2 regions of the Roseibaca calidilacus genome follow, and region 2 is predicted to be linked to the other one. Evidence: riboswitches for the same ligand, from Rfam matches in the RefSeq annotation. Region 2 holds a riboswitch; the other holds the start of a gene.
What was found. A riboswitch is a leader RNA that binds a small molecule or an ion and turns the genes downstream of it on or off. The one in region 2 is predicted to bind cobalamin.
Positions count from the first base shown of each region.

Region 1: another riboswitch for cobalamin. It lies ahead of AWT76_RS04450 (TonB-dependent receptor plug domain-containing protein); the one in region 2 lies ahead of AWT76_RS08120 (hypothetical protein).

Region 1 is NZ_FBYC01000004.1:203,071-217,789, reverse strand. It holds gene AWT76_RS04510 (enoyl-CoA hydratase) at 1-264, opposite strand, end outside; gene mutM (bifunctional DNA-formamidopyrimidine glycosylase/DNA-(apurinic or apyrimidinic site) lyase) at 326-1,189, opposite strand; gene ubiE (bifunctional demethylmenaquinone methyltransferase/2-methoxy-6-polyprenyl-1,4-benzoquinol methylase UbiE) at 1,292-2,044, shown strand; gene ubiB (2-polyprenylphenol 6-hydroxylase) at 2,045-3,574, shown strand; gene tolA (cell envelope integrity protein TolA) at 3,595-4,389, opposite strand; gene AWT76_RS04485 (ExbD/TolR family protein) at 4,389-4,766, opposite strand; gene AWT76_RS04480 (ExbD/TolR family protein) at 4,766-5,149, opposite strand; gene AWT76_RS04475 (MotA/TolQ/ExbB proton channel family protein) at 5,149-5,769, opposite strand; gene AWT76_RS04470 (adenosylcobinamide amidohydrolase) at 5,769-6,440, opposite strand; gene AWT76_RS04465 (ABC transporter ATP-binding protein) at 6,437-7,192, opposite strand; gene AWT76_RS04460 (FecCD family ABC transporter permease) at 7,189-8,175, opposite strand; gene AWT76_RS04455 (ABC transporter substrate-binding protein) at 8,172-8,993, opposite strand; gene AWT76_RS04450 (TonB-dependent receptor plug domain-containing protein) at 8,971-10,806, opposite strand; cobalamin riboswitch at 10,940-11,150, opposite strand; gene AWT76_RS04445 (thiamine diphosphokinase) at 11,180-11,854, opposite strand; gene AWT76_RS04440 (prolipoprotein diacylglyceryl transferase) at 12,075-14,267, shown strand; gene AWT76_RS04435 (DUF2842 domain-containing protein) at 14,330-14,557, opposite strand; gene AWT76_RS04430 (adenylosuccinate synthase) at 14,557-14,719, opposite strand, start outside.
Region 2 is NZ_FBYC01000004.1:935,737-950,455, forward strand. It holds gene AWT76_RS08085 (ABC transporter substrate-binding protein) at 1-639, shown strand, start outside; gene AWT76_RS08090 (branched-chain amino acid ABC transporter permease) at 694-1,614, shown strand; gene AWT76_RS08095 (branched-chain amino acid ABC transporter permease) at 1,611-2,591, shown strand; gene AWT76_RS08100 (ABC transporter ATP-binding protein) at 2,588-3,337, shown strand; gene AWT76_RS08105 (ABC transporter ATP-binding protein) at 3,334-4,020, shown strand; gene AWT76_RS08110 (acyl-CoA thioesterase) at 4,023-4,424, shown strand; gene AWT76_RS08115 (RidA family protein) at 4,421-4,831, shown strand; cobalamin riboswitch at 4,952-5,152, shown strand; gene AWT76_RS08120 (hypothetical protein) at 5,260-5,562, shown strand; gene AWT76_RS08125 (homocysteine S-methyltransferase family protein) at 5,677-6,723, shown strand; gene metH (methionine synthase) at 6,720-9,443, shown strand; gene cobO (cob(I)yrinic acid a,c-diamide adenosyltransferase) at 9,508-10,116, shown strand; gene AWT76_RS08140 (cobyric acid synthase) at 10,403-11,848, shown strand; gene AWT76_RS08145 (DUF2852 domain-containing protein) at 12,034-12,435, shown strand; gene AWT76_RS08150 (AAA family ATPase) at 12,599-13,789, shown strand; gene AWT76_RS08155 (peptidoglycan -binding protein) at 13,792-14,719, shown strand, end outside.

The sequences.
Region 1 (14,719 bases), 730 kb from region 2:
GCAGGCCGGACCAAACAGGTCTTCCTGATAGGCATCGACAAAGCTTTTGTCGGCCATTTCCTTCACATCGGCCCCGGCGGCAAAGGCCTTGTCGGACCCGGTCAGCACCATGCAGCGCACCTTGTCATTGGCATCGGCGGCTTGCATCGCATCGGTCAGTTCGGAAAGCAGTTTGGTATTCAGCGCGTTCATCGCGTCAGGCCGGTTGAGGCGAATCAGCGCCACATGGTCCTTGATGTCGACGATCAGCGTTTCATAGGCCATGTTGGCACCTTGTCTGTGGCTGTCAGCCCCTTGGCTTAGCAGCTTGGCCCATGGGTTCAAGTCATCTCTGGCAGGTAGCGCAATAGAAGCTGGAGCGCCCGGACTGAACAATTCGGCGTATCGCGCCGGTGCAATCCGGCTGCTGGCACGGCTGACCTTCGCGCCCGTAGACCTTGAAACCATGTTGAAAATAGCCAAGCGCGCCATCGGCTTGGCGGTAGTCGCGCAAGGACGATCCGCCCGCTGCAATCGCCTCTGTCAGGGTGGCGCGAATTTCATGAACCAACCGTTCCACCCGCGCTGCGCCTATTCTATGGGCGGCGCGTGCAGGATGAATGCCCGCGCGGTGAAGCGCCTCGCAGACATATATATTGCCCAAGCCCGCAACGATTCGCTGATCCAGCAACGCCGCTTTTATGGGCGTGCGCTTGCCCGCCAACTGCGCGGCCAGATAGATCGCATCGAACGCATTGCCCAAAGGCTCGGGCCCGATTGATGCCAGCAGCTTGTGGCCTTCCTGCGTCGCAGTCGCGCACAGATCCATCGCACCAAAGCGGCGCGGGTCGTTAAAGGTCACGCGCGCGCCGCTTTCCATGTGGAAGATCACATGGTCATGCTTTTCCAGCGCCGGATGGTCAAAATGGAACTTGCCCGGCACATGCGGTGCGGCCAGCCCCGACACGGTCATGCGCCCCGACATGCCCAAGTGCACGATCAGCGTTTCTGCCCGGTCCAGATCGGCCAGCAGATATTTCGACCGCCGCCGCAGCGCCAGAACCCGCGCGCCGGTCAGGCGTTCGGCCATATCGGTCGGAAAGGGCCAGCGCAGATCGGCACGGCGCAATTCAGCGCGCGCGATTACTGCCCCTTCCATTGCCCCAAGCAATCCCCGGCGCACGGTTTCAACTTCTGGCAATTCCGGCATTTGCCCCCCAGCATGGCGCGAGGTCGCATTGTATCGCGCCCCTCAAACCCTATAAGGAGGGGGAAGATGCCCCCGCAAGGGCCAAGCGAATGGAACCGCGCCATGACCAATGACAAGACCACCACGCATTTCGGCTTTCAGACGGTCGATGAAGACCAGAAAGCGGGCATGGTACACGGCGTGTTTTCCTCGGTCGCGTCCAAATATGACGTGATGAATGATTTGATGAGCATGGGCATTCACCGCATCTGGAAAGACGCGATGATGGATTGGCTGGCCCCGCGCCCCGGCCAGCGCCTGCTGGATGTGGCGGGCGGCACGGGCGACGTGGCCTTCCGCTTTCTGGCCCGCGCGGGGATAGGCACCCATGCCACCGTGCTGGACATGACGGAAGATATGCTGCTGGCAGGCCAGACACGGGCAGAGGCCGACAGCATGGCCGCGTCCCTTGACTGGGTGGTGGGCGATGCGATGGCGCTGCCCTTCCCGGATAACAGCTTTGATGTCTATACAATCAGCTTTGGCATTCGCAACGTGACCCGCGTGCCAGATGCGCTGTCCGAAGCGTTCCGCGTGCTGCGCCCGGGCGGGCGTCTGATGGTGCTGGAATTTTCCCAGATCCCGAATGAGCTGATGCAGAAGGTCTATGATCTTTATTCCTTCAATATCATCCCACCCATGGGCAAGCTGGTGACAGGCGACCGCGACAGCTACCAGTATCTGGTCGAATCCATCCGCAAATTCCCCGATCAAGACACATTCGCGGGCATGATCGCGGCGGCCGGGTTTGAACAGGTGAAATACCGCAATTTGTCCATGGGCATCGCGGCGCTGCATTCGGGCTGGAAGCTGTAAATGCGCGGACCGCATAATATTTGGCGGCTGGTGCGCACCGGCGCCACGTTTGAACGCACAGGCGCCATGGCCGAAGTGCTGGAGGCCATGAATGCCCCATCGCGGTTGCGACTGGCCGCGCGGGTGCTGGGCTGGCCGTTCAAAATGTTGGGGCTGAAGGGTGATGAGAGCTTGCCGCCCTTGGTGCGCGCGCTGACGGCGCTTGGGCCAGCCTATATCAAATTCGGGCAGACGCTGGCCACCCGCCCCGATGTGGTGGGTCAAGAACTGGCTGACCAGTTGCGCTATCTGCAAGACAAGCTGGCCCCCTTCCCGCGCGCGGAGGCCGTGGCCCAGATCGAAGCGGAACTGGGCATCAGGCTGGCAGAGGCGTTTTCGGAACTGTCCGAACCCGTTGCCGCCGCGTCGATCGCGCAGGTGCATCAGGCAAGGCTGGCCGAAACCGGCGCGAAAGTGGCGGTAAAAGTACTGCGCCCCGGCGTGGAACGCGCCTTTCGCCGCGATGTCGATGCCTTCCATCTGGCCGCGCAGATCATCGAACTGCTGCTGCCAAAATCGCGCCGCCTGCGCCCTCTGGATGTGATCGCGCATTTCGAGGAACTGGTCGAAGGCGAGTTGGACCTGCGGATAGAGGCGGCTTCGGCTGCCGAATTCGCCGCCAATACCGAAGGGGACGAAGGCTTTAGCCTGCCGCGCCCGGTTTGGCACCTGTCGCAGCGCCGCGTGATGACGCTGGGCTGGGCCGAAGGTGTGCCCATGGGCGACAATGCCGCGCTGGATGCGCTTGGCATTGACCGGCGCGAGCTTGGCACCCGCGTGCTGACGCTGTTCCTGCGCCACGCGCTGCGCGACGGGTTCTTTCACGGCGACATGCACCAAGGCAATATGAAGGTCACGGCGGATGGCGGGATCATCGCCTTCGATTTCGGCATCATGGGCCGGATCGATGCCTATACCCGCCGCGCCTATGCCGAAATCCTGTTCGGCTTTATCCGCAAGGATTACCGCCGCGTGGCCGAGGTGCATTTCGAAGCCGGATATGTCCCCCCCGACCGCGATATCGACGATTTCGCGCGCGCGCTGCGCTCGGTCGGCGAGCCAATTTTCGGGATGGATGCGCGCTATATTTCGATGGCGAAACTTCTGGCCTATCTGTTCGAGGTGACGGAACGTTTCGGCATGGAAACCCGCACCGAGTTGATCTTGCTGCAACGCACCATGGTGGTGGTCGAAGGGGTCGCGCGGTCGCTGAACCCGGAAATCAACATGTGGCAGGTCGCCAAGCCCGTGGTCGAGGAATATGTCCGCACCCATGTCGGCCCGCAGGCCTTTGCCCGCGATCTGGCGCAGACCGCAAAGATCCTGTCGCGCTTTGGCCCGCGCCTGCCGCGACTGGTCGAGGACGCCTTGATCGCGCAGGCCCATCCCAAGCCAGAGCAAACGCCCGCGCGCCGCGTTGGCCCCTTGGGCTATGGTCTGGCCGGTGGTGGGCTGGTCGCGCTGGGTGTCGTGATCGGGGCGGCGCTGTAGATAAGCCGCGCAAGGTAATCCTATCGAAAGCCGACCGGCAAGTTGAACTGATGCGTCCCGCTCACGCCCTGCGGCGCACGGGGCAGGCGCGCGCGCTGCACGGCGCGCAAAGCGGCTTGGTCCAGCGCCGCATTGCCGGAACTGCCGGTAATGCTGACCCCTGCCAACTGCCCCCCCGCTGTGACCGACAGGCGCAACTGCACCACGCCGCGTGCGCGCGTTTGGGGCCGCGATTGCGCGCGCTGCACGGCGGCGCGGATGCGTCCGCCCCACTCGGCCAAGGCGCTCGCGGAATTGCCGCCACCGCTTTGCACCTGCGCCGCGCCTTGGCCGCGTTGCGCGGCCGCACCTTGGCCGCTGGCGCGTTGCGCGGGCGGGCTGGCCGGGGCGCTGGCCTTGGCCTTGGGGTCGGGCCGCGCGCGCGGGCGGGTTTCGGGCGGGGTGTCGGGCTCGGCGAACAGTTTGGGCAGGTCGGGCGGGGCCATGCGCGGCGCGGTCTTGGCCCTTGGCGCAACCAGACCCGGCAACTTGGGCAAGGTATCGCGGGACATATCCGGCAGCGCATCGGGCGCGGCCTGCGGCGCAGGCGGAGCGGCCATGTCGGGCGGGGCCGCGACCTGCACCGGGGCGTCCCAGTTGCGGACCATGGCCGACAAAGCCGGATCCGCCGCGCCCAAAGGGGCGGCCACCGTCACAGACCCCTCGCCACCATCGCCACCCGCCGTCATCCCGTCAGGGGCAATGGCCGCGAAGGCCGCCAGATGCACCGCAACCGCTGCCACACCGAAGCCCGCGAATTCCAGCCCTGTGCGCATCAGCCGCCCCCCTGCCGCGCAACAAGCGTGACCGCACGCACCCCGCCCTGCCCCAACTCGCGCAGGGCAAGGGCCAAACCCGCCGCCGGGGCATCGGCATCGGCGCGCAGGGTCACGGCTGCGTCCAGCGCGGCCAGGTCAGGGGCCGTGCCATCCGCCGCCAGCAGATTGCCTGCGGGGCCAAGCCACAGGACCGCCGCGCCCTCTGGCACCGGGCCATCCGCCAAGGATACGTTAGGGAGTGTCACCTCTACCGGGTCGGGCGCGGTGATCTGCGCGGTCATCAGGAAGAAGATCAGCAGCAAAAACACCACATTTATCATGGGCACGACACTTTCGCGCGGGGCGCGGGGGCGAGAGGCGGGCGCGAAATCCATCACGGCTCCATCAGCACAAGCGAAGGCAACCCAGCCGCACGCAAGGCATCGGTCAGGTGGGCGGCATCCTGCACGCTGGCACCGTCGCGCGGGCGCAAGACGACCAGCGCATCGGGGCCGGGCATCAGCGGGGTCAAAGCATCTGGCAAGTCTGCGAGAGCGGTTTCAACCCCGTTTAGCCAGACCGCGCCACCGGCGAATTCGACCAGCCTTGGTGGGCCGGAATAACTACCATCCGCATGTCCGGCGGGGGCCAGCGCCAGCCCCACATCCTGCCCGAAACGCGCGGCCAGCATGAAGAACACCAACAGCAGGAACACCACATCTATCATTGGGGTCAGGCTGGGTTTGCGGCGCGGACGTGGCGGGCCGAACTGCAACATCAGCGCCCCCCGGTGGTAAAGACTCGGGTGGCCAAGTCTTCCATGTCGGCCTGCACCCGTTCGCAGATGCTGTCATACCAGCTAAGCGCCATGGAGGCCGGGATCGCCACCGCCATCCCCGCCGCCGTGGTCAGAAGTGCTTGCCAAATGCCACCTGCAAGCGCTGCGGGGTCGGCGCGGTTGCCGGCAGCTTGTAGCGCCTGAAACGCCTCTATCATGCCCAGAACCGTGCCCAAAAGCCCGATCAAAGGCGCGATGGTGGCGATCAGTTCCAAGGCGCGCAACCCGCGCCGTGTCTGCATCAGCGCGGATTTCGCGACGCGGGCGGTTTCCTCGCGGGCGTGATCGTCGGTCAGGGCGGGGTCAAGCCGCGCTTGAATCGCGCAGCGCAGCACGCGGGCGCGCAGGCCCCTGCGCCCGGCCAAGGGCGCAAGCGCCCCCTGCCCTGCGCCGCTGCGCCAAGCGGCAACGGCGGCTTCGGCAGGGCCGCGCGACCATGCGCCAAGGCGCGCCATGTCCCACAGCTTCCACAAGATCAGCGCCATGGTCACGACCGACAGCGCGGCAATTGCCCAAAGTGCGGGGCCGCCTGTCAGCAAAAATTCCTGAAACCCTGTCATCATCCCTCGCTTTGCGGGCCGATTGTGGCCCGCCACTCTGCCGCGCCGCGCGCGACGGCGTCAAACACCGCACGGCCAAGCGCCTCGCCCTGCGCGGTATGCAGCCCGGCGTAATCCTGCGCACCCGGCGGTGCGGCAACGACAATACAATCGGTGCCGGTGCCCGTGGCCGTGCGACCGCCCGGCACGCGGTGGCCTGCGGCAATTATCGCGGCGGTACGCGCTTGGGTGGCGATGCTGAGCGCTTCCAGCAAGCCCGTGTCAGACAAGGGCAGCGACAGTTTGACCGCTATGTTGATGGTGCCGTAGCTGGGCAAGACCTTGTCCCAGTTGCGGCCAGCGCGGTCCACGCGCGCGCCGACCGTTTCGGCATTCGACAGGCCAACAGTGGCAAGCGTCTCTGCCGTCACATCCTCTACCGTGGCGCGGGCCAGATGGTGATGGGCAATATCGCGCGAGGTGAGCAAACACACCGCGTCGCGCCCCGCCATTTCACGCGCCAGCCACGCAGCCACATCCAGATCGGCGGGCAGATCGGCGTTGCGCACCTGCCGCCACTGGATATGCTGCGCAATCTGGTAGCCGGGGCGATGCGGCGCCCAAGACAGCACCCGGTGCGGCGCGCCCAGATCACAATCCAACCATGGCGCGGCAAGCGTGACCTGCATCAGACCACCCCCAGCGGCTGGCAAATCGGACCGTCCTCTGTCTGCTGCACATAGGCGCGAATCTGGAACACGCGGGCCAGCAGCTCGGGCGTCAGAACATCGCGCGGTGGGCCATCGGCGGCGATGCCGCCTTGCCACAGCACGACAAGGCGCGTGCAATAGCGCGCAGCCAACCCCAAATCGTGCAGGGATGCGATCACGCTGCGCCCGCGCGCGGCCTCTGCCGCCAGCGTGTCCATCAGCCCCAGCTGATGCGCAGGGTCCAACCCCGCCGCCGGTTCATCGGCCATCAACAAGGGCGTGTCCTGCGCCAGTGCGCGAGCGATCAGAACGCGGGCCTGTTCACCGCCCGAAAGCTGCGTGGCGATGCGGGTGCGAAACCCGTCCAGCCCCATGCGGGAAAGCGCCACGTCAATCGCGGCGCGGTCAGCATCGCCCGGCTTTTGCCCGCGTGGCAGATGCGGCAGACGTCCCAGCGTGACCAGATCCACCACACTGACCGGCCATCCGATTTCGCGCGCTTGCGGCAGCCATGCGACATGGCGGGCGCGGGCGCGGGCGGGCAAGGAAGATAACGAGGATTGCCCGCGATGCGGCATCATCCCCAGTGCCGCGCGCATGAGCGTGGTCTTGCCCGCGCCATTGGGGCCCAGCAAGCCCACGAATTCGCCCGCGCCCACGGAAAGATTGATGTCGCGCAACACGTCACAAGGGCCACGGGCCACGGCAAAATCGGACAGGGCAAGACCAGTCATAGCGCCTGCCCCCGTGTCTTGAACACCAAGTGCAGGAACAAGGGCGCGCCAACAATCGCGGTCAGCACCCCCAGTTTCAGGTCGCGGTCAGGCAGCACCAGCCGCACGGCAATATCGGCGGCCAGCACCAGCACAGCGCCGCCCAGCGCCGAGGCCCAGAGCAAACTTGACGGGCGCGCGCCAACAAATGGGCGCAGGATATGCGGCACGACAAGCCCCACGAAGCCCACAGCGCCCGCGACCGCCGTGGCCGCGCCCACCATGCTGGCCACGGCCAACACCAGCAATAGCCGCAAGCGGAACAGGTTCACGCCCAACGAGGCGGCGCTGTCTTCGCCCAGTGTCAGCGCGTCAAACGCGCGGCCTTGGGCCAATAGCACAACAGCCCCGAGGGCAATGAACGGTGCGGCCAACCAGACATGTGTCATGGACCGGTCGGCAAGCGAGCCCATCATCCAAAACATGATTTCGGACGCGGCGAAGGGGTTGGGCGACAGGTTCAGCACCAGCGCGGTCAAAGCGCCTGCCAAAGCGGATACCGCGATCCCGGCCAAAATAAGCATCAGCGCGCCGCCGCGTGGCCCCGCCAGCGCCAGGATCAGCCCCACCGCCAGCACCGCCCCCAGCAATGCGGCCATGGGCAGGCCCAAGGCAAATTGCGCGGCAAAGCCCGTTTGCAGCGCGATCACCGCGCCCAAAGCCGCAGAGCCAGAGACCCCAAGCAACCCCGGCTCGGCCAAGGGGTTGCGCAGATAGCCCTGCATCGCCGCACCCGCCAAGCCCAGCGCGGCCCCGATCATGGCGGCCAGAATGGCGCGTGGCAGGCGGATTTCGCGCATGACCAGCGTTTCGGCCAGCCCCTCGCCCCGCAGCAGGGCGGCAAGCGAGGTCGCAGGCGACAGCCCCGCCGGGCCAATCAGCAGCGACAGCGCGAACAGCGCCACGATCAGCACACTCAGGACAAGGGTCAGCGTGCGGGTCATTGGCCAGCCTCTTGCAGCCGGGCAATGGCGCGCAAAACGGCGGGCGTGCCGCAGACCCATTCGGCATCGGACAGCGCGCTGCCCGCGTGCCGGTCGCGCAGCGCGTTCATCGCGGGATGGGTCAGCACAGATTCCGAACGCGACGCGCCGGGATAATTCTGACCGGAAATGACAAGATCGGGCATCAGCATGAGCAACCGCTCCATCGGCAGGGTGCCGCCGCCGGACAGACCCGCTTCCAGCGCGATATTGGCAAAGCCCGCCGCCGTCAGAATGTCATTGGCAAGTGATTTGTCGCCCGATGTGTAATTATTGGCATAATGCAACGCCGCGCGGGGGCGGCGGTCCGGATCGGCGCGCAAGGCGGCCAGATCGGTTTCGAATTGCGTGGCGACAGTATCGGCTTGGCGCGCGCGCCCCAGCAAACGGCCCACCTCGCGGATGGCGTCCGGGATCTGGTCCAGACTGGTGACGATGGGCAGTTGCACCACCTCTACCCCCAGCCGCCGCAATAGCCCGACCGTGTAGGACGAGGTGAACTGCCCGGCCAACACCAGATCGGGGCTCAGGCGGAACACCTCTTCCGCCTGCCCGTGGTTGATGGGGTATTTGCGCGCTTCTTCCAGCATGACCGACACGTTCGGGTCATGCGAAATGCGCGAGATCGACACCAACTGCCCCGGTGCCGCCAGCAACATGGCCAACTGGTCCGTGCACAGGTTGATAGAGACCACCCTCTCGGGTGGCCCCGCAGCCGCGGCCCCTGCCCAAAGGGCAAAGGCCGCAGCCAGTGCCTTAGAAACGCGACGACAGGCCAAGGTAGAAGGCCCTGTCAGAAGTGCCGTAACCTTCAACCGTCTGATACTGTTTGTTAAAGATGTTCTCGACACGGAAGGTCAGTTGCGCGCGCTCAGTCAGGTCATAGCTGAAATTCGTATTGACCACGCCGAATCCAGGTATGGATGACCCGCCAAACCCGAACCGCTCGGAAGATGCCGCAAGCGTGGTGGTATTGCGCAACCCTTCCATAATCTTCCAGTCCACCGAGACTGCAAGATCATGCTTGGGCACGTTGCCGACAGGGTTGCCGGAGCGATCTTTAGCATCGGTGAATGTATACGCGCCGGACAGGGAGAGATTGTCGCTTATGTCATAGGTGCCCGACATTTCTACCCCTTGCAGGCGCGAGCGGCCCGCGATCTGAACATAGCCGGTAGTATAGCCGATCAGATTATCGATATCGGTCCGGAACAATGCCACATCAGCTTTGAACGCCCCGAATTCACGCGACACACCTATATCGAAAGATTCGCTTTCTTCGGGCTTCAGGTTGGGGTTGGCACCAAACGGGCCAAACATTTCATTCGCCGAAGGCGCGCGGAACCCTGTCCCGGCAGACGCGCGCACGACTGTCGCGGCATCAGGACGCCAGACAAAGGCTGCGCGACCCGTGATCTGTCCACCAAACCGGCTGTCATCCTCGCGGCGCAGGGCAAATGTAAGGTCGATATTTTCGGTCGGTGCATAAAGGTATTCGGCAAAGAGCGCATTGCGCCGGATCGTGCCGTCGAAGCTTGCACCACCGGGGCGGAACGCATCATAGGTTTCACGCTGGTATTGCGCACCGAACACCAAGGTGCTGTTGCCCGACAGATCAACGCGCCCATTATATTGAATGCCTGTGCGTCCGCCCTGAAAATCGGTCGTGGTAAAGGTCGTCGGCGCGTTCGGGTCGGCGCGCTCGTTGCGGCTGGTTTCAATGCTGATTTCATTCTCGACCGCGCCGAGCGCGAATTCAACAAAACCGCGCAGGCCGTAGCGCTCTGACAGACCGAAGCGGTTGGGGTCATCCCCGCCTACCCCCGCACCGGCGTCGAATTCGTTAAACGAATCTTGGTAAAAGGCCGAGGCCCCGACCGCCACGGTATCCGTCAATTCGTGCCGTGCGCGAAAGGATAGGATCGTGCTGCGGAAACCGTCATCTTCGGTGTTGCCATCGTTTTCATCGGCGCTGGAAAAACCATCGGTTAAGGCGCGCTCAAAGGTGAAGGCCACTTCGCCACGTTCAAACCGCTGCCCGTAGGACAACCCCAGTCGGCGCGTGTTGAAACTGCCGAATTCCGTCGTGACCTTGGTTTCAGAACCGACCTCGTCAGGGATTTCCCCCATGGTCAAATTGACCACACCAGCAATCGCATTCGACCCGTAGATCGCCGATTGAGAGCCCTTCAACACTTCCAGCCGCGAAACCGCGCTGCTGGTCAGACCAGCAAAACTGAATTGCGACTGCAACTGGGACGGATCGCTCATATTGATGCCGTTAATAAGCACCGGGAAATAACGCTCATCCGCCCCGCGAATGCGCACGCTGCCAGAGGCACCAATCGGCCCACGCTGGGTCATGGTCACGCCGGGTAGTCGCGACAGGACCGTGTTTACCTCTGTTTCATTCGCTTCTTCAATATCTTCGCGTGTCAGCACCTGCACTCGCGCGCCGGTGCGGCCAAGCTCTAGCGGAACACGGCTGACCGAAAAGGTCACTTCTTCAAGGTTGATAATATCTTGTGCCGCAGCACCACCGGCCATCAGGCCAAGGGCTGCGACCGTGCCAAGGAAATGGCGTTTGGCCATGGGTCTACACCTATGCAAGGGCCGACAGCGCGGCCCAAAACGAGAGAATGTCGGCAGGTGCAGGGCGCACCGCAGACGGCGAAAGATGCCACCGCTACGGTAAAACCGTTACCCGCAGCGCCGCCCGCGCCGGGATAGGGTGAACACTTTGGCAGGTCTCCTGACTTGCGGGTCGTCGCTTTGCCGGGCCTTCCCGTGGCTTGCACCACAGTGGCATATGCCGACATTGCTAACCGCTTACAGTTGCGGGGGCAGTCGCGGATTTGCAGCCCCAAAAGGCCGCGCACCGCGTTCCCATTTTAACCGGCTGTTCACACAACCGGACCAAAGTGTGTTGGTCGTAGAACCTTCGCCGAGTCGGCGCAACAGTTTTTCAACGCGCCCAGTCGGGTGTTGCCAGAATTGCGGCCAGAAGCCGGGGCAAACAGCACCGATCCAGCACAAGGATCATGCGCGGCGCATTGACGGTCAGGCGCAAGCTGTCGCCCGCCATCCGGTTCGAGGTGCCAATACGCGCGTCGGGTGCAAAATCCAGCCCGTCGATCGGCCATTCCAGCCCGGACGATTGGCCCGCAACCGCGCCCATGGGAAACAGCGACACGCGCGCGCCGGGTTCCAAGGGCATGGTCAGCGCGGGCGGCGCCAGCAGGCAGATATCTTCTGCCCCCAGCAACAGCACCCGCGCACTGCCATTGCGGACAAGCGATGTCATCGCGGCCAATGTGTGGTCGGTGCGCGCACCTAGAAAGCCCAGACCAATCATGAAGGGTGCCGCAACAAGGCGCAGGCACTTGTCCAGATCGGTGCTGTCTTGCTCGGGGACATGGTTCACGCGCGGGCCAAGGCGGGCGCGCAGCGCGGGACGAATCGAATCAAGGTCGCCGATCACGGTCTGCGGGGTCTGGCCCAGATCATCCAGCTGATTTGCCCCGCCATCGGCGGCCACCAGATCGGGTGCCAGCGCCAGCGCCTCGGCCAGAACAGCAGGTTCAAAACCGGCCCCACCGGCCAGCGTGACGCCATTCTGTGTTTGGAAAACAAGGGTCAATAGGCTACCTTCCGAATGCGGCACGAAACTTGGGTTATGGTCATAATCACATCTTAAAAAAACCCAAGTTCAAACATGTAATCGCTTTGGTGTTCCGCGATCTTGGGGAACGTGCAGTTAGTAAAAGAGCGATGTGATGGTTGGTCCAAGCAAAATACTTACAGTATCCTACGGTACGTTCTCGTGTACTCTGGAAGGCTTTGATGAGCCTTTCGGCACAATGCAGGCAATCGCGGAGTATTTCCGGGACTTGGCAGCGCAGGACCGCTATTTTGGGGCGGAACCGCCGACCCCAGACGCGGAAATGCTGCATCGTATTGCCGAACGCGAAGTGCAGCGCCGTGTGGAGAGCCAAGTTCAGGAAAACGGGATCATCCTGCGTCAGCAGGCGGATCACAGCCTGTCGCAAACCGTTCCTGCGCCTTTCGCCTTGGCCAGCGCGGCATCGACCGCAGCAGCGCCTGCGGCAATGATGGCCGCAGCAGCACCTGCCGCTGCAACTCCCAACCAGAACGCAGAAGCGACGCCCCCCCAACCATCGGAGATTACCGACAAGCTGGCGCGCATCCGCGCGGCTGTTGCCAAATCGGAAGCGGTAGAGGACGCCGCGCCGCGGACCGCACCTGATGCAGACCTGCCCGACAGCGCCGACCCCGAACAGCCGGAGTTTGAAGATACCCTTGCCAGCTTGATGGCAGAGGACATGCCGGAAGAGACGGCCGGGCACGCGGAGGATGCCGAGATCGTGGCGTTTGACGCCAGCGACATGGCCGATGACAGCCCGGCTGCGTCAGAAGACATCGTGTCGGACGACGAGAGCGCCGATGAGGACACGTCGCTGGAACCGGTGACCGAAGCACCGGTCGCCGCACAGCCCGACACGCAGGACAATTCCGACGAATACGACGATTATGGCCTGTTCGACGAAGATGAGGACGCGCCACAAAACAGCGCGCCTGCCAGCGTGTCCAGCGCTCTGGACGCTATGCAACCTGTCGCGGCAGAGCAAACCATGGATGCGCAAGACGATTCGTTTGAGGACGAATTCGAAGATGAATTCGAACCGGACGACGCGGACAGTGCCGCCGATTCGGCACCTGCCCATCCCGAACCCTTGGAAGCCCCCGCGGCAGAGCTGAGCCAGCGGCAGCCAGAGGCCTCACACGCCGCACCGGCAAAGTCGGTCTTGGCCGAGGAGATGGACGAGGACGATTTCGAGGCTGAGCTGGAACGCGAAATGCAGGACGCGGCCCGCCTTGAACAAGAACGCCACTCCATCGAAACGCTGCGCAACGAAATTCGCGATATCTTGGGGCGGACCGGGCTGAACCAAAGTTCCGAAAGCTCGCTGGTCGAAGAGCTGGCGGATATCGAAAAAGAAGCGATCATTCGCCACCCGCATTTCAACCGCAAGGCCAAGAAGCGTATCCCCGGCGATACCGAAAGCACCGCCGAGCGCCTGCTGGAAACCGCGAAATCGGCTTTGGGCGAGCGTGATTCGAAGCGCCGCCGCGAGACGTTCGAACATATCAAGGTCGCGGTTGCAGCCACCCGTGCCGAAGAAATCGTGGAAGGGCCGCGCCGTCGTGATATCGAGCAGGATCGGGAGATTGACAAATATCGGGCGAGCATGGACGCACCCGCCCCGCTTGATCCTGCCCTTGTCCGTGCAGCAGCGCGCGCCCGCGCAACCCAAGACGACAAGGCCGCGAATGACGCGGATTATGACATCTGGGAAAAGGATGAGGTGAGCCTTGACAGCGCGCCCGTGGTTGAGGCTGCCGCGCCGCAACGCGCGCCCGCAACCATGCGGATGGCGGACGCCCCCGCAGAGGTCACTGCCAAAGCACCGCGCGCAGCAGAGGCCGACGCTTTTGCCGCACAGGATGACGACTCGGCCGAACTTAACCCGCGCCCGCGCCGCCCGGCTGTCGCAACCGCACGCCGCACCGAGCGGCCCTTGTCGGGCCGGACCCCGCTGGTTCTTGTGTCAGAGCAACGGGTGGACGCCGCAACCGCCGCCAGCGGCCCGGTGCGCCCGCGTCGCATCCGCGCCAGTCAGGCAGCCGAAACCATCGTGCCTGACGTTGATGGCACCGCTCTCGGGCAAGACACGGTCGAGACGTTCAAGGCGTTTGCCGATGACGTGGATGCTTGGCTTCTGGACGACCAGATCGAAGCCGCCGCGGCCTATTCGACCCATATTCTGGGCCAGGAGGAATTCTCGCGCCCCGACCTGATGAAGCTTGTTCTGGCCTATAACGAGGGGAAAGAGGTCAGCCGCGAGGACATGCTGCGCGGCTTTGGCACTTTGTTGCGCGAAGGGCGTCTGGAACGGGGGAATGCCGGTGCGTTCCGCCTTGCTCCGGCTTCGGAATACGACGAACCGGCGCGGAAATACGCCCAGCGTTAAACGCGAACAACACACAAAAAGCCCCGGCAGCACGCGCCGGGGCTTTTTTGTTTGATGTCTGTCTATTGCTCTGGCGGTGCGTCCGGGTCGGGCTTGCCCACACCCAGAAACACTTTCTTCAATGGCAAGGTCCAGACAATGCCCAAGACGACATAAATCAGCAGTTCCACCCAAAAGGACGGGCGATCGAACAGTTCGACCACGTTAACCGTGACAACAATGTAAAGCGGCAGCGCCACCACAAGGGCGAATATCGACCAGCGTTTGCGGGCTTTGTAGGAAAGGGCCATCAATCCTCGAATGGGTCTGTGACTAGGATAGTGTCTTCACGTTCTGGAGATGTGCTAAGTAGCGCGACCGGGCAGCCGATCAACTCTTCCACGCGGCGGACATATTTGATGGCATTGGCAGGCAAATCAGCCCAAGAGCGCGCGCCCTCGGTCGATTCAGAC
Region 2 (14,719 bases):
CAAGATGCGCTGACGGGCTACAAGCGCATGTATGAGGGCGACTTGGCGGGCGAGGTCTATACCCAGCTTGGCCAGACCGATTATGCCGCTGAAATCGCGCAGATCCGTGCGTCGGGGGCCGATAGCGTGTTCTTCTTTCTGCCCGGCGGCATGGGCATTTCGTTCCTGAAGCAATATGCCGATAGCGGTGTGGATATCCCGGTGGTGGGTCCGGCCTTTAGCTTTGACCAAGGCATCTTGCAGGCGGTGGGCGAAGCGGCGCTGGGCGTGGTCAACACCGCGCAATGGTCGAAAGACATCGACATTCCGGTGAACACGGCATTCGTCGAAAGCTTTCAGGCCGAATTTGGCCGCTTGCCTTCGCTTTACGCCAGCCAAGGGTTCGACACGGCGAACCTGCTGATTTCTGCGCTGGAAAAGGCCGACCCGTCCGATAACGAGGCCTTCCGCGCAGCCCTGCGCGAGGCCGATTTCGACAGCACGCGCGGCGACTTCCGCTTCGGGCCGAACCAGCACCCGATCCAGACCATCTACGCGCGCGAGGTCATTCAGGAAGGCGATGTGTTCACCAACCGCATTATCGGGGTTGCGCTGGAAGACCATGCCGATGCCTATGCGGCAGAATGCCAGATGCCCTAAACGGTTCTTGGCGGCAGGGATGTCCTTGCCGCCAGTCCTGCTGGAAAGGTTCCCATGTCCACCATCCTTGTCATCGAACAGGTCCTGAACGGCCTGCAATCGGGCGTCATGCTGTTTTTGATGGCAGCGGGCCTGACGCTGATTTTCGGCGTCATGGGGCTGATTAACCTTGCGCATGGCTCGCTTTACATGGTGGGGGCCTTTGCTGCCGCCGCCGTGGCGGGCGCGACCGGGTCATTCCTGCTGGCGCTGCTGGCGGCGCTCGTGGCGGCGGCGGCGGCGGGCGTTCTGGTGGAAACGCTGGTCATTCGCCGCCTATATGCCGCCGACCATCTGGACCAAGTTCTGGCGACCTTCGCGCTGATCCTGATCTTTTCCGAAGGCACGCGGCTGATCTTCGGGTCGTTCCCGCTATACTTGGACATCCCAAGCTGGCTGTCTGGCCCGGTCACGCTGCCCGGCGGCATTCAATACCCGCTTTACCGCTTGGCGCTGATCGGGGCAGGGCTGGCGGTTGCCATGGCTTTGTGGCTGCTGATAGAGCGCACGCGCATCGGCATCCAGATTCGCGCGGGCGAAAATGACCGAGAGATGATTGCCGCCCTTGGTGTCGATATATCAAGGCTTTACACGCTGATCTTCGCGCTGGGGGCCGCCCTTGCGGGGCTGGCTGGCGCACTTGTAGGCGCGATCCAGTCGGTGCAGGTGGGCATGGGGGAACCCGTGCTGATCTTGGCCTTCGTCACGATTGTGATCGGCGGCATCGGGTCCATCAAGGGGGCGTTTATCGGCGCAATCCTTGTGGGGCTGACGCAAACTTTGGGCAGCGTGTTCCTGCCGGTGCTGTTTCGGCTGTTTCTGGACCCGGCCACGGCCATGTCCTTGGGCGCATCCTTGGCCAATATGGCAGTCTATATATTGATGAGCCTTGTGCTGATCTTCCGCCCCACCGGCCTGATGGGAGCGCGCGCATGATCCGCGAAAGCTACCTGAACGCCGCGCTTTTGGCCGGGCTGCTGGCGGTGCCGCTCTGCGCGCTGCTGCTGGATGAGCCCTTCATCATAACCCTTGCCACCCGCGCGGCCATTCTGGCGCTGGCCGCCGTGGGGCTGAACATTGCCCTTGGCTGGGGCGGGTTGGTCAGTTTTGGCCATGCCGCGTTTTTCGGGATCGGCGGCTATAGCATGGGCATTCTGGCGTTCCATGCGCAAAATTTCATGCCGCTGGATCTGGGTTTCATGGTGTTCGACGGCACGAAATCCATGCCCATTATCTGGCTGGTGGCGGTGGTCCTGTCAGCCTTCGTGGCGCTGCTTATCGGGCTGCTAAGCCTGCGCACCAGCGGGGTGTATTTCATCATGATTACCCTCGCTTTCGCGCAAATGTTCTATTACTTCGCCATTTCATGGTCGCGCTATGGCGGCGAGGACGGGATATCCATCTATATCCGCAACGATTTTCCCGGCCTGGACACGCTGGTGCCGATCCAGTTTTTCAGCATCTGCTTTGCCGCGCTTCTGCTGGCGCTATGGCTGAACGCGCGGCTGGTGGCATCGCCCTTTGGCCTTGCGCTGAACGCAGCGCGGCAAGTGCCGGTGCGGGTGCAGACCGTGGGGCTGGACCCCGCGCGCCTGAAACTGGTGGCCTTTGTCATCTCGGGCGCGATCACCGGGCTGGCAGGGGCGCTGTTTGCCGACCTGAACCGCTTTGTCAGCCCGTCCATGTTTTCGTGGCATCTGTCGGGTGAATTGATCGTGTTGATTATCCTTGGCGGTGTGGGCCGCCTGATGGGGCCGGTGGTCGGTGCGATGCTGTTTGTTACGCTGGAACATGTTCTGGGCGGGTTCACCACGCATTGGCATATCGCGCTGGGGGCGATCTTGCTGGGCGTCGTGCTGTTCGCGCGCGGCGGCGTGATCGGGCTGGTTTGTGGACCGAAGGGGCAATCATGACCCAGACCATTCTGGAAACCCGTGGTATTTCCAAATCCTTCGGCAGCCTGAAGGCCAGCGATAGCGTGTCCATAGACCTGCGCGCGGGCGAAATCCATGCTGTGATCGGCCCAAATGGCGCGGGCAAATCGACGCTCATTCACCAGATCTGCGGCGGTCTGCGGCCCGATGCGGGGCAAGTGCTGCTGCAAGGGCAGGACGTGACCGCACTCAGCACCGCCGCGCGGGCACGCAAGGGGCTTGGGCGGACCTTTCAGATTTCGGCGCTGGCAATGGAAGACAGCGTGCTGGAAAACGTGATGCTGGGCGCGCTGGGGGCCAGCGGGCGGCCTTGGCGGTTCTTGGCACCTGTCATGGGCGACCGCGCCTTGCGCGACCGCGCCGAGGCCGCCTTGGAACGCGTCGGCCTGCAAGACAACAGGCAGACCCGCACCGCAGCACTTAGCCACGGCCAGCGCCGCCAGTTGGAGGTCGCCGTGGCCCTAACCCTTGACCCGCGCGCCTTTGTCATGGACGAACCCATGGCAGGCCTTGGCGCGGAAGGGTCCAAGACCCTGACCGGCTTTCTGGACGGGTTGCGCGATCAGGCCCCGATCCTGCTGGTGGAACATGACATGGATGCGGTGTTTGCACTGGCCGACCGCATCAGCGTGCTGGTTTACGGGCGTATCATCGCCACCGGGTCGGTTGATGACATCCGCACCAACCCAGAAGTGCGCGACGCCTATCTGGGGGAAAGCGCATGACATTGCTGCGGGTCGAAAACCTGACTGCCCGTTACGGCGCCTCGCAAGCCTTGTTCGGGGTGGATTTCACGCTGGCCGAGGGCGAGGTTCTGGCGCTGATGGGCCGCAATGGCATGGGCAAGACCACCACCGTCAAGGCCATTTGCCGGATGATCCCGTCGCAGGGCAGGCTGGAATTTTCCGGCCAAAACCTGCATGTTCTTCCCAGTTTCCGTGCCGCGCGCCTTGGCCTTGGGCTGGTGCCGGAAGGGCGGCGCTGTTTTGCCAGCCTGAGCGTGGCTGAAAACCTGATCGCCGCCGCGCGCCCCGGTCATTGGACATTGGAGCGCGTCACCCGGTTTCTGCCGCGCTTGGGCGAACGGTTGGGGCAGCGCGCGGCATCACTGTCGGGGGGCGAACAGCAGATGCTGGCCATTGGCCGCGCGCTGATGACCAATCCGCGCCTGCTGATCCTCGACGAGGCCACCGAGGGGCTGGCCCCCCTGATCCGGGCCGAGATCTGGGGCACCATCGCCGCGCTGAAACGCGACAGCGGCATGTCGATCCTTGTCATTGACAAGACGCTGTCGGAACTGGCGCAGGTGGCTGACAGCGCCGCGATCATCGCGCGCGGCAAGACCGTCTGGTCTGGCGCCATGGAAGACCTGAGCGCCGATGTCACCGAGCAATATGTGGGTGTCTAGGCATGTATGAATTTCACCAGAAGGTTCTGTTCAAGCATTGCGACCCCGCCGGGATCGTGTTTTTCCCGCGCTACTATGAGATGGTCAATGATTGCGTGGAAGCCTTCTTTGCCGATGTGCTGGATTGGCCGTTTGAGGCCATGCATGGGGCCGGGGCCGTGCCGACCCGCGCCATCGACACTGAATTCCTCGCGCCCTCGCGCCATGGCGATGCGCTGGTGCTGGAAATGCGGATCACAGCACTTGGCCGCACGTCCTGCGGCTATGGCATTGTTGCGCGCTGCGCTGGGCAAACAAGGTTCACCCACCGCGCCACGCTGGTCAATGTGGATGCGGCAGGCCGCCCCAATGCATGGCCCGCACGCGTGGCCGCGACGCTAGAGCAAGTGAAAGACCCGACATGACGCATAAAACCATCCAACCGAGCGGCTGGCTGCCTGCCAAGGGCTATGCCAACGGTATGCTTACGCGTGACGGCGTTTTGCACATTGGCGGGCAGATCGGCTGGGACGGCGATCAGCGGTTCGTTGCCAATGATTTCGTGGGCCAGATGCGGCAGGCTTTGGCCAATATCGTGGCGATTGTCGAAGCCGCGGGCGGCCAGGCCAGCGACATTACCCGCCTGACATGGTTTGTCACCGACAAGCGCGAATATCTTGCGCGTCAGGCCGAGGTGGGCCGCGCCTACCGCGAGGTGATGGGCAAGCATTTCCCCGCCATGTCGATGGTTGTTGTGGCCGGGCTGGTCGAGGATGCCGCCTTGGTCGAGATTGAGGCCACCGCCCATATTGCAGCCGCAGAAAACCGCTAAAGCATGTCGCGCAAAAGTGGTTCCCGGTTTTGCGCAAGTAGACATGCGGTCATAAAAGGCTGGAGTGTGGCGCGTGAATGCAAATGAACGCGATGCACTCTGGACAAAGCTTGCGCAACGGGCCACTCTACCCCTGATGGTGCCCGGCCCCGGTGGGGTTGGCTGAAAAGGGAACATGGTGCGGGCTTGCCCCTAGTCCATGACTGCCCCCGCAACTGTAAGCGGCAAGCACCCCCGACATGACCACTGGCCTTGCGCCGGGAAGGGTTGGGGGCGCGTTGAGCCGCAAGTCAGGAGACCTGCCATCACCGCCCCGTTGCATGCCGCAACAGGGCGTTTGTTGGAACCGGGCGGGGTGCCTCGGGGGTCAGACATCGGCGCGCGCGCCCGACCCCTTTGGCAGGCCGTCCTCATGCGCGGAGGGCGCTATGCTGTTAAACCACACGATCCTGCAACTTCGAACCACGGGGCTGCCGCCCAAGCGCGCCCGCGAATTGGGCCATCTGGGCTATTTGCAATGGCTGGGCAGTTTGCCCGGTTTTGCCAGTTACCAAGCAGAGGCCATGCGCGCCTATGCCGCCGCAAAACCCTATCTGCGCGAATCCCCGGCGCTGGCGGTGTTTTGCGAGCTATTGGTGGAAAGCACGCGCAATCCCGCGCAGCCGCTGACTTTGATCTTGCCGTCCAAACAACGGCGCGGCGGCGCCAAAGGGCGGCGCGCGGTTATGTGATCCGGCCCTGAATATGAATTGAATTCATAGTCTGGGTGAAAATCATTCGGTTTTTTCCGGGTTCGGGCAAGGCTATATCCTGCCCGAACCCTCAGGCATGGAAGAACAGACCCGATGAAAGATGTTGCCCTGCACGACTCGCCCGTTCTGGCAGAATTGCGCGCTTTGGTCAGCGAACGCATTCTGGTGCTGGACGGGGCCATGGGCACGATGATCCAGACCCTTGGCCTGTCGGAAGAGGATTACGCGGGCGGCGGCCATATCCATGGCCCCACTTGCCGCCACCACACCGACCACCCGCAACAGGGCAATAACGACCTGCTGGTGTTGACCAAGCCTGACGCGATCGAAGATATCCATTACCAATTCGCCATGGCGGGTGCGGATATTCTGGAAACCAACACGTTTTCCGGCACCACCATTGCACAGGCTGATTACGGGCTGGAAGGCGCGATCCATGATCTAAGCGTGGCGGGCGCGCAGGTCGCGCGGCGCGCGGCGGACCGGGCGCAGGCCGCGGATGGCAAGCGCCGCTTCGTGGCCGGGGCCGTGGGGCCAACGAACCGCACCGCGTCCATCAGCCCCGATGTAAACGATCCCGGGTTTCGCGCAGTCACATTTGACGATCTGCGCCGCGCTTACGGGCAGCAGATGGAAGGGCTGATCGAAGGCGGCGCCGATATTATCCTGATTGAAACCATTTTCGACACGCTCAACGCCAAGGCCGCGATATTTGCGGCGTTCGAGGTGTTCCAGAAAATCGGCCAGCGCTTGCCGCTGATGATTTCGGGCACGATTACCGATGCATCGGGCCGCACGCTGTCGGGGCAGACGCCCACCGCCTTTTGGCATTCGGTCGCCCATGCGCGGCCCTTTACCGTGGGGCTGAATTGCGCGCTGGGGGCCGACCTGATGCGCCCGCATCTGGCCGAGATTGCCGGTGTGGCCGACACATTCACCTGCGCTTACCCCAATGCCGGGCTGCCCAATGCCTTTGGCGGTTATGACGAAACGCCCGAGCAAACCGCCGCCCTTGTCGGCGGCTTTGCCCGTGACGGGTTGGTCAATGTGGTGGGCGGCTGCTGCGGCACCACGCCCGACCACATCCGCGCGATTGCCGACGCCGTTGCCCCCTATGCCCCTAGAGAGGTGCCCGCATGACCCGTTATTTGCGACTATCTGGTCTGGAACCCTTCGTGCTGACGCCCGATATTCCGTTTGTGAATGTGGGCGAGCGCACCAATGTCACCGGCTCTGCCAAGTTCCGCAAGCTGATCGTGAATCGCGACTACGCCACCGCGCTGGATGTCGCGCGCGAGCAGGTCGAGAACGGCGCGCAGATCATCGATGTGAACATGGATGAAGGGCTGATCGACAGCAAAAAGGCAATGGTCGAGTTCCTGAACCTTGTCGCCGCCGAACCCGACATCGCGCGCGTGCCGATCATGATCGACAGCTCTAAATGGGAGGTGATCGAAGCCGGCCTGCAATGCGTGCAGGGCAAATCGGTGGTCAATTCCATTTCCATGAAGGAAGGCGAAGACCAGTTCCGCGAACAGGCGGGGCTGTGTCTGGCCTATGGCGCGGCGGTCGTGGTCATGGCGTTTGACGAGCAGGGCCAAGCCGATACTTTCGCCCGCAAGACAGAGATCTGCGCGCGCGCCTACCGTATCTTGACTGAAGAGTTGGGCTTTCCGCCCGAAGACATCATTTTCGACCCGAACATCTTTGCTGTCGCCACGGGCATCGAGGAACACGACAATTACGGTGTCGATTTCATCAATGCGACGCGCTGGATACGCGAAAACCTGCCCCACGCGCATGTGTCGGGCGGCGTGTCGAACCTGTCCTTTTCGTTTCGCGGCAATGACACGGTGCGCGAGGCGATGCATGCGGTCTTCCTGTATCACGCCATCCGCGCGGGCATGGATATGGGCATTGTCAACGCGGGCCAACTGGCGGTCTATGACCAGATCGACCCTGATCTACGCGAGGCTTGCGAAGATGTGGTGCTGAACCGCCAGCCCAAATCCGGCGGCACCGCGACCGAGAACCTTTTGGACCTTGCCGACCGCTTCAAGGGCGGCAAACGCGAAGAGCGCGTGCGCGATCTGGCATGGCGCGAGTGGCCGATTGACAAGCGGCTGGAACATGCACTGGTCAACGGCATTACGGAATTCATCGACGCCGACACCGAAGAAGCGCGGCAAGCTGCCACGCGCCCGCTTGATGTGATCGAAGGGCCGCTGATGGCGGGTATGAACGTGGTGGGCGATCTGTTCGGCGCGGGCAAGATGTTCTTGCCGCAGGTGGTGAAATCCGCCCGTGTCATGAAACAGGCCGTGGCCGTTCTGCTGCCCTATATGGAAGAAGAAAAGCGCCTGAATGGCGGCACCGGGCGGCAATCCGCGGGCAAGATCCTGATGGCAACGGTCAAGGGCGATGTGCATGACATTGGCAAGAACATTGTCGGCGTCGTGCTGGCCTGCAATAATTTCGATGTGATCGATCTTGGCGTGATGGTGCCGCCGCAAAAGATTTTGCAAGTGGCGCGCGACGAAAAGGTCGATGTGATCGGTCTGTCAGGGCTGATTACGCCCTCGCTGGACGAGATGGTGCACTTGGCGTCCGAGATGGAGCGCGAAGGCATGGACCTGCCGCTTCTGATTGGCGGGGCGACCACGTCCAAGGTGCATACCGCGGTCAAGATCGCGCCGCGCTATTCCGGCCCTGCGGTCTATGTGCTGGATGCCAGCCGCGCCGTGGGGGTGGTCAGCAACCTGTTGTCACCCGCGAATAAGGCCGGGTTTGTGGATGGCATCCGCACCGAATATGCCGAAGTGACCGCCCGGCACGAACGCGCCGAGGCCGCGAAAGACCGTCTGCCGCTGGCCAAGGCCCGCGCCAACCCGCTGCGGCTGGATTGGGACAGCTACCACCCTACCGCGCCCAAATTCACCGGCACACGCGTGATCGATGATTGGGATCTGGCCGAACTGGCCGAATATATAGACTGGACGCCTTTCTTCCAGACTTGGGAAATGAAAGGGGTTTATCCCAAAATCCTTGACGACCCGAAACAAGGCGACGCCGCGCGCGCGCTGCTGGCCGACGCGCAAGACATGCTGAACCGCATTATTGCCGAGAAATGGTTCACCCCGCGCGCGGTGGTCGGGTTCTGGCCCGCCAATACGGTGGGCGATGATATTCGCCTGTTCGCCGATGACAGCCGCAGCACGGAACTGGCCACGTTCCATACGCTGCGCCAACAGCATAGCAAGCGGGCCGGGCGGCCAAACCTGGCCTTGTCGGATTTCGTGGCGCCGCTTGGCACGCCCGACCATATCGGCGGCTTTGTCGTGACCGCCGGCCCCGAAGAGGTCGAGATCGCCGCGCGCTTCGACCGCGCGAATGACAATTACGCCGCCATCATGGTCAAAGCCTTGGCCGACCGCATGGCAGAGGCCATGGCAGAGGCGCTGCACGCCCGCGTGCGCCGCGATTATTGGGGCTATGCGCCGGACGAAGGCTTCACCGCGCAAGAGCTGATCGCCGAACCCTATGCCGGCATTCGCCCGGCGCCGGGCTACCCTGCGCAACCCGACCACACCGAAAAGCGCACGCTTTTCAAGCTGCTTGATGCAGAGGAGGCGACCGGTGTCACGCTGACCGAAAGCATGGCCATGTGGCCGGGATCATCCGTTTCGGGGCTGTATATGGCGCATCCGGACAGCTATTATTTTGGCGTGGCAAAGGTCGAACGCGACCAAGTTGCCGATTATGCTGCGCGCAAGGGCATGGATATGGCAGAGGCGGAGCGCTGGCTGGCCCCGGTGCTGAATTACGACCCCAATGCGCGACAGGCGGTCGCGGCCGAATAACCCCCCTCGCGCGCGGCGCGCGGGGCTGCTATCCATCGGGACATTCAGCGCAAGGACAACGCCTATGGACGACATCGCCCGCCGCCATAACGAGAAGATGAAGCGCATCAAGGAAGCGCGCGACAAGATCATGGCAACCAAGACCGAAGAACGCGGTCTGATCATGGTGCATACCGGCAATGGCAAGGGCAAATCCTCGTCCGGGTTCGGGATGATCATGCGCTGTATCGCGCATGGTATTCCGTGTTCGGTTGTCCAGTTCATCAAGGGCGGATGGGAAACCGGCGAGAAGATGTTCCTGCGCGAACGGTTCGCCAAGGAATGCCGGTTTTTCGTGTCGGGCGAGGGGTTTACATGGGAAACGCAGGACCGCGACCGCGACGTGGCAGCGGCCCAAAACGGCTGGCGCATTGCCCAAGAACAGATCTTGGACCCTGAAATCGGCTTCGTGTTGCTGGACGAGATCAATATCGCGCTGCGCTACGACTATCTGGATATCGACGAGGTGGTCGATTTTCTGCAAAGCCGCAAACCGCCGATGACCCATGTCTGCCTGACCGGGCGCAACGCCAAGCCGGAATTGCTGGAAGCCGCCGATCTTGTGACCGAGATGACGCTTCTCAAACACCCGTTCAAGGATGGCGTGAAAGCCCAGAAGGGCATCGAATTCTGATCCGTTGCAGGGGGCTTTGCCCCCGCCGCGCGTGCCGCGCAACTCCCCCAGGATATTTTTCCAAGGATGAAAAGGCTTTGTTTACCATTTTGGGCCAGGTTGGAGTTGCGGCACAGGGAGGGATCCCGATGGCCGCCAAGGGTGAAAGCACCGCGTCCTCCCCGGTTCCCCGGCCCAGGGCGCGGTGCCGACCCGGCTTTTGGCGCTCCGATCCTATTCATCCTTGCAAAAATATCCCCGCCGGAGGCGCATGTCAGCCGCTCCGCGCAAGTTGTGGGATGTTGCCGTGACCGCTTTGATGATTCAAGGCACCGGCAGCAATGTCGGAAAATCGCTGCTGGTGGCGGGGCTGTGCCGTGCGGCGCGGCGGCGCGGGCTGTCCGTGGCCCCGTTCAAGCCGCAGAACATGTCGAATAACGCGGCTGTGACCGCCGACGGTGGTGAGATCGGGCGCGCGCAGGCGCTTCAGGCGCGCGCGGCGGGGCTGGAGCCGGTGGTCGACATGAATCCGGTGCTGTTGAAGCCGGAATCTGAGACCGGCGCGCAGGTCATCGTTCAGGGGAAGCGTTTGACCAGCACGCGCGCGGCGGATTACGCCGCGTTGAAGCCCGGATTGATGGGCTATGTGCTGGAAAGTTTCAAACGGTTGCGCGGGCAGCATGATCTGATTCTGGTCGAAGGTGCTGGCAGCCCGGCCGAAGTGAACCTGCGCGCCCATGACATTGCCAATATGGGCTTTGCCCGCGCCGCCGATGTGCCGGTAATTCTGGCGGGGGATATTGATCGCGGCGGCGTGATCGCTCAGATCGTGGGCACGCAAGCCGTGTTGGAGCGCGGCGATGCCGCGCAGATCGCAGGCTTTATCATCAACCGGTTTCGGGGTGATCCGCGTCTGTTCGACGATGGCTACAAGATGATCGCAGCGCGCACGGGCTGGCGGGGCTATGGGGTTTGCCCGTGGTTTGCCGATGCGTGGAAACTGCCCGCCGAAGATGCGCTGGACCTGAGCGCACCCGCGCGGGCGGCGGGCTTGCATATTGTCTGCCTTGCTCTGTCACGGATTGCCAATTTTGACGATCTGGACCCGCTGGCGCTAGAACCGGGGGTGCGCCTGACCATGCTTGGTCCGGGCCGCGCCATTCCCGGCGATGCTGATCTGGTCATTCTGCCGGGAACCAAATCCACCCGCGCCGATTTGGCATTTTTGCGGGCGCAAGGGTGGGATCTGGACCTTTTGGCGCATTCTCGGCGCGGGGGGCATATTCTGGGCATATGCGGCGGCTATCAGATGCTGGGCCGGACCGTGGCCGACCCAGACGGGGTGGATGGCCCGCCCGGCACGACGCCCGGTCTTGGGCTGTTGCAGGTCGACACCGTCATGGCGGGCGATAAATGCCTGTCCCGTGTGCAGGGGGTGCATCTGGGCAGCGGGCAGCCGCTGCAAGGGTATGAGATGCATATGGGCCGCACATGCGGCGAAGATCAGGCGCGCCCCTTCGCCACGCTTGCCGGGGGGCCGGAAGGGGCGGTCAGCGCGGATGGGCGCGTGGCTGGAACCTACCTGCATGGAATGTTTGCTACCGATGCGTTCCGTGCCGCATGGCTGGGCGGCTTTGGGGTGGCGCGGTCTGACATTGGGTTCGAGGCGACGGTCGAGGCCACGCTGGATGCGCTGGCCGACCATCTGGAGGAAGCGCTGGATGTAGACGGCTTGCTGGCTGTCGCGCGTTGATCCCTGTTTTCCCGTGCGCGGCGACTTGCCCTGCAACTGAACGCTTGACTGCGGCGGCATGTTTCTTTCGGCGGCGCATGATATTTTTTGCAAGAATCTCTTGAACCGTGGCGTGTTTTCCCCAAGTATGTTAATGTGAATAACATTCACACCAAGGCATGGCTTAATTTTGAGAAGGGGACGACATGACAACGCTTGCAGCACCGTCAAACTGGTTTCGCCGCGCGGAACTCTGGCTTGATGGCTACGGAAAACCGGCTTGGATTGCCGCAATGGTTCTGGGCTTTATCCTGTTCTGGCCGATCGGCCTTGCAATTCTTGCCTACATGATCTGGGGGAAACACATGTTCAAATCATCTTGCCGCAAATCTTATGCTATCGGCGGCGCGGGCAAATCGTCCGGCAACAGCGCGTTCGATGCCTACAAGGCTGACACGCTGCGCCGTCTGGAAGATGAACAGGCCGCCTTTGACGCGTTCCTGACCCGCCTGCGCGAGGCCAAGGACAAGGCGGAATTCGACCAGTTCATGGCCGACAATCGCAAACAACGCGACGCCGAAACACGCGATGTTTCCGCACCGCTCTGAACCAAGCTGACCCAGGCGACCGCCCCATTCGGGGCGGTTTTCGCGTTGTGGTCCTTGCGCCGCAGCACACAATATTCTGCGCATTCGGCTGCAAAGGGTGGTTGGCAGGGGTAGGTTGCCGCCGTAAGGTCCGCCCAACAGGCAGGCAACAAGGCAAACCGACATGGCGCGCTCCCAGTTCGGGACAAAAACACAGTTTTCGCGGCCCGTGCGCCAGATCGTCTTGATGTGGCTGGTGATCGGTCTGGTGGCGCTGGGGTCCTATTTTGCCTATCCGCGCGTGTCGGGCATCTTTCTGGCCAATGTCTGGCTGAATGGTGTGATCTTCTTCGTCTTCGTCATAGGCGTGCTGGCGACCTTTTGGCAGGTGATTCAGCTTAACCGCTCGATTGTCTGGATCGAGGGGTTCGCTGCGGAACGTCCGGGGCATGAAGCGACCGTGCCGCCGGGCTTGCTGGTGCCGCTTGCCGCGTTGCTGAGAGGCCGGGGCAGGGGGGCACAGATTGGGTCTGCATCGGCGCAATCCATACTTGATTCCGTCGCCACACGGCTGGACGAGTTGCGTGATATCACCCGCTATATCATCAGCTTGCTGATTTTCCTTGGCCTATTGGGCACGTTCTACGGGTTGGCAACCACGGTCCCTGCCGTGGTCGACACCATCCGCTCGCTGGCCCCGGATGACAACCAGACCGGGATAGAGGTGTTTGCAAACCTCATGTCCGGGCTGGAAGCTCAATTGGGCGGGATGGGGACCGCGTTTTCCTCGTCGCTGTTGGGGCTGGCCGGGTCGCTGGTCGTGGGCTTGCTGGAACTCTTTGCAGGCCATGGCCAGAACCGTTTTTACCGCCAGTTGGAAGAATGGATGTCCTCCATCACCCGGCTGGGCTTTGCCGGGGGGGATGTCGATCAGGGGCAGGAATTGGGCGCGATTGTCCAAGTGCTCGATTCCATGGCCGAACAGATGGAAGCCATGCGCCGCCAGCAGCTTCAGGCCGATACCGAGCGCGCCCAACTGGATCAGGCACTTGGCCTGCTGGTAGAGGCCATCGACCGGCTAGCCGGCAGTTCCTTGGGCACGGCCGACCCCGCGCTAGAGCGGATCGCCACCGCGCAAGAACAGATCCTTGGCTATTACCAAAGCGATGACGGGCAGGGCGGGCCGCATTCCGATGCCGAGATCCGCTTGCGCCTGCGCAACATAGATGGCCAGCTTTTGCGCATTTCAGAGGAATTGTCGGCCGGGCGGCTGGAAACCACCGCCGATCTGCGCTCTGACCTGTCGACCCTGACATTAGCTGTGCGGCAATTGTCGCGGTCGGGCTTTGGAGCGGCGCGCAAGGACGGGGCGTAGCCATGGGCTTGTCGCGCAGGGGCAACCAACGCGATGTCAGCGGCGCAATCTGGCCCGGTTTCGTCGATGCGATGACGGCGCTTTTGCTGGTTCTGATGTTCGTGCTGTCCATTTTCATGATCGTGCAATTCGTTCTGCGGGACACGATCAGCGCGCAAGACACGCAGTTGCGGGGGCTTAGCGCCGAGGTTGCGGAACTGACCAATGCGCTTGGCCTGTCGCGCGACCGGGTTGGCGCATTGGAAGGGCAGGTCAGCGGGCTGCAAGATGACCTGAGCGGTGCCGAAGCGCAGATCGCCGCCCAGCTTGCCACCATTTCCGGCCTGAACCGTGATCTGGCCGCGCGCGACAGCGCCTTGGCAGAGGCCCGCACCCAGATCACCGATTTTGAAGCGCAGGTCGCAAGCCTGATCGCCGCGCGCGACACGGCTTTGGCAGAGGGCGCGGCGCTGAGTGCCGAACGCGACGACCTGGAAGCCGCGCAAAGCCGCCTGATCGATGAGCAAGAGGCGCTGCAACTGGCGCTTGCCAGTTTGCGCGACGAGTTGGACGCCGAAACCGAATCTGCCCGACTGGCCGCCGCGCGCGCCGACGCAATAGAAGCCGCGCTGGCAGAGGCGCAGGCACAGGCCGAAGCGCAGGAACTGTCGCTGGCCCAGCTTGCCGCAGAGCTGCAAACGGCCGAAGAATCGCAAGCGCAGTTGCAGGGCGAACGCGCGCGGCTAGAGGATTTGTTGGCGCAATCCTCTGCCACCGAAGAAGACCTGCAATCGCGCCTGACGGCAACGCTGGAGCGCTTGTCGCACGCCGAAACCACGGGCGAAGGTTTACGCGCCGAACTGGCCGAAGCCGAATCCGAATTGTCGCTGCAAGAAGCCGCGCGCGTTGCCGCATTGGCCCGCGCCGAGGAGTTGGCCCTAGAGCTTGCCG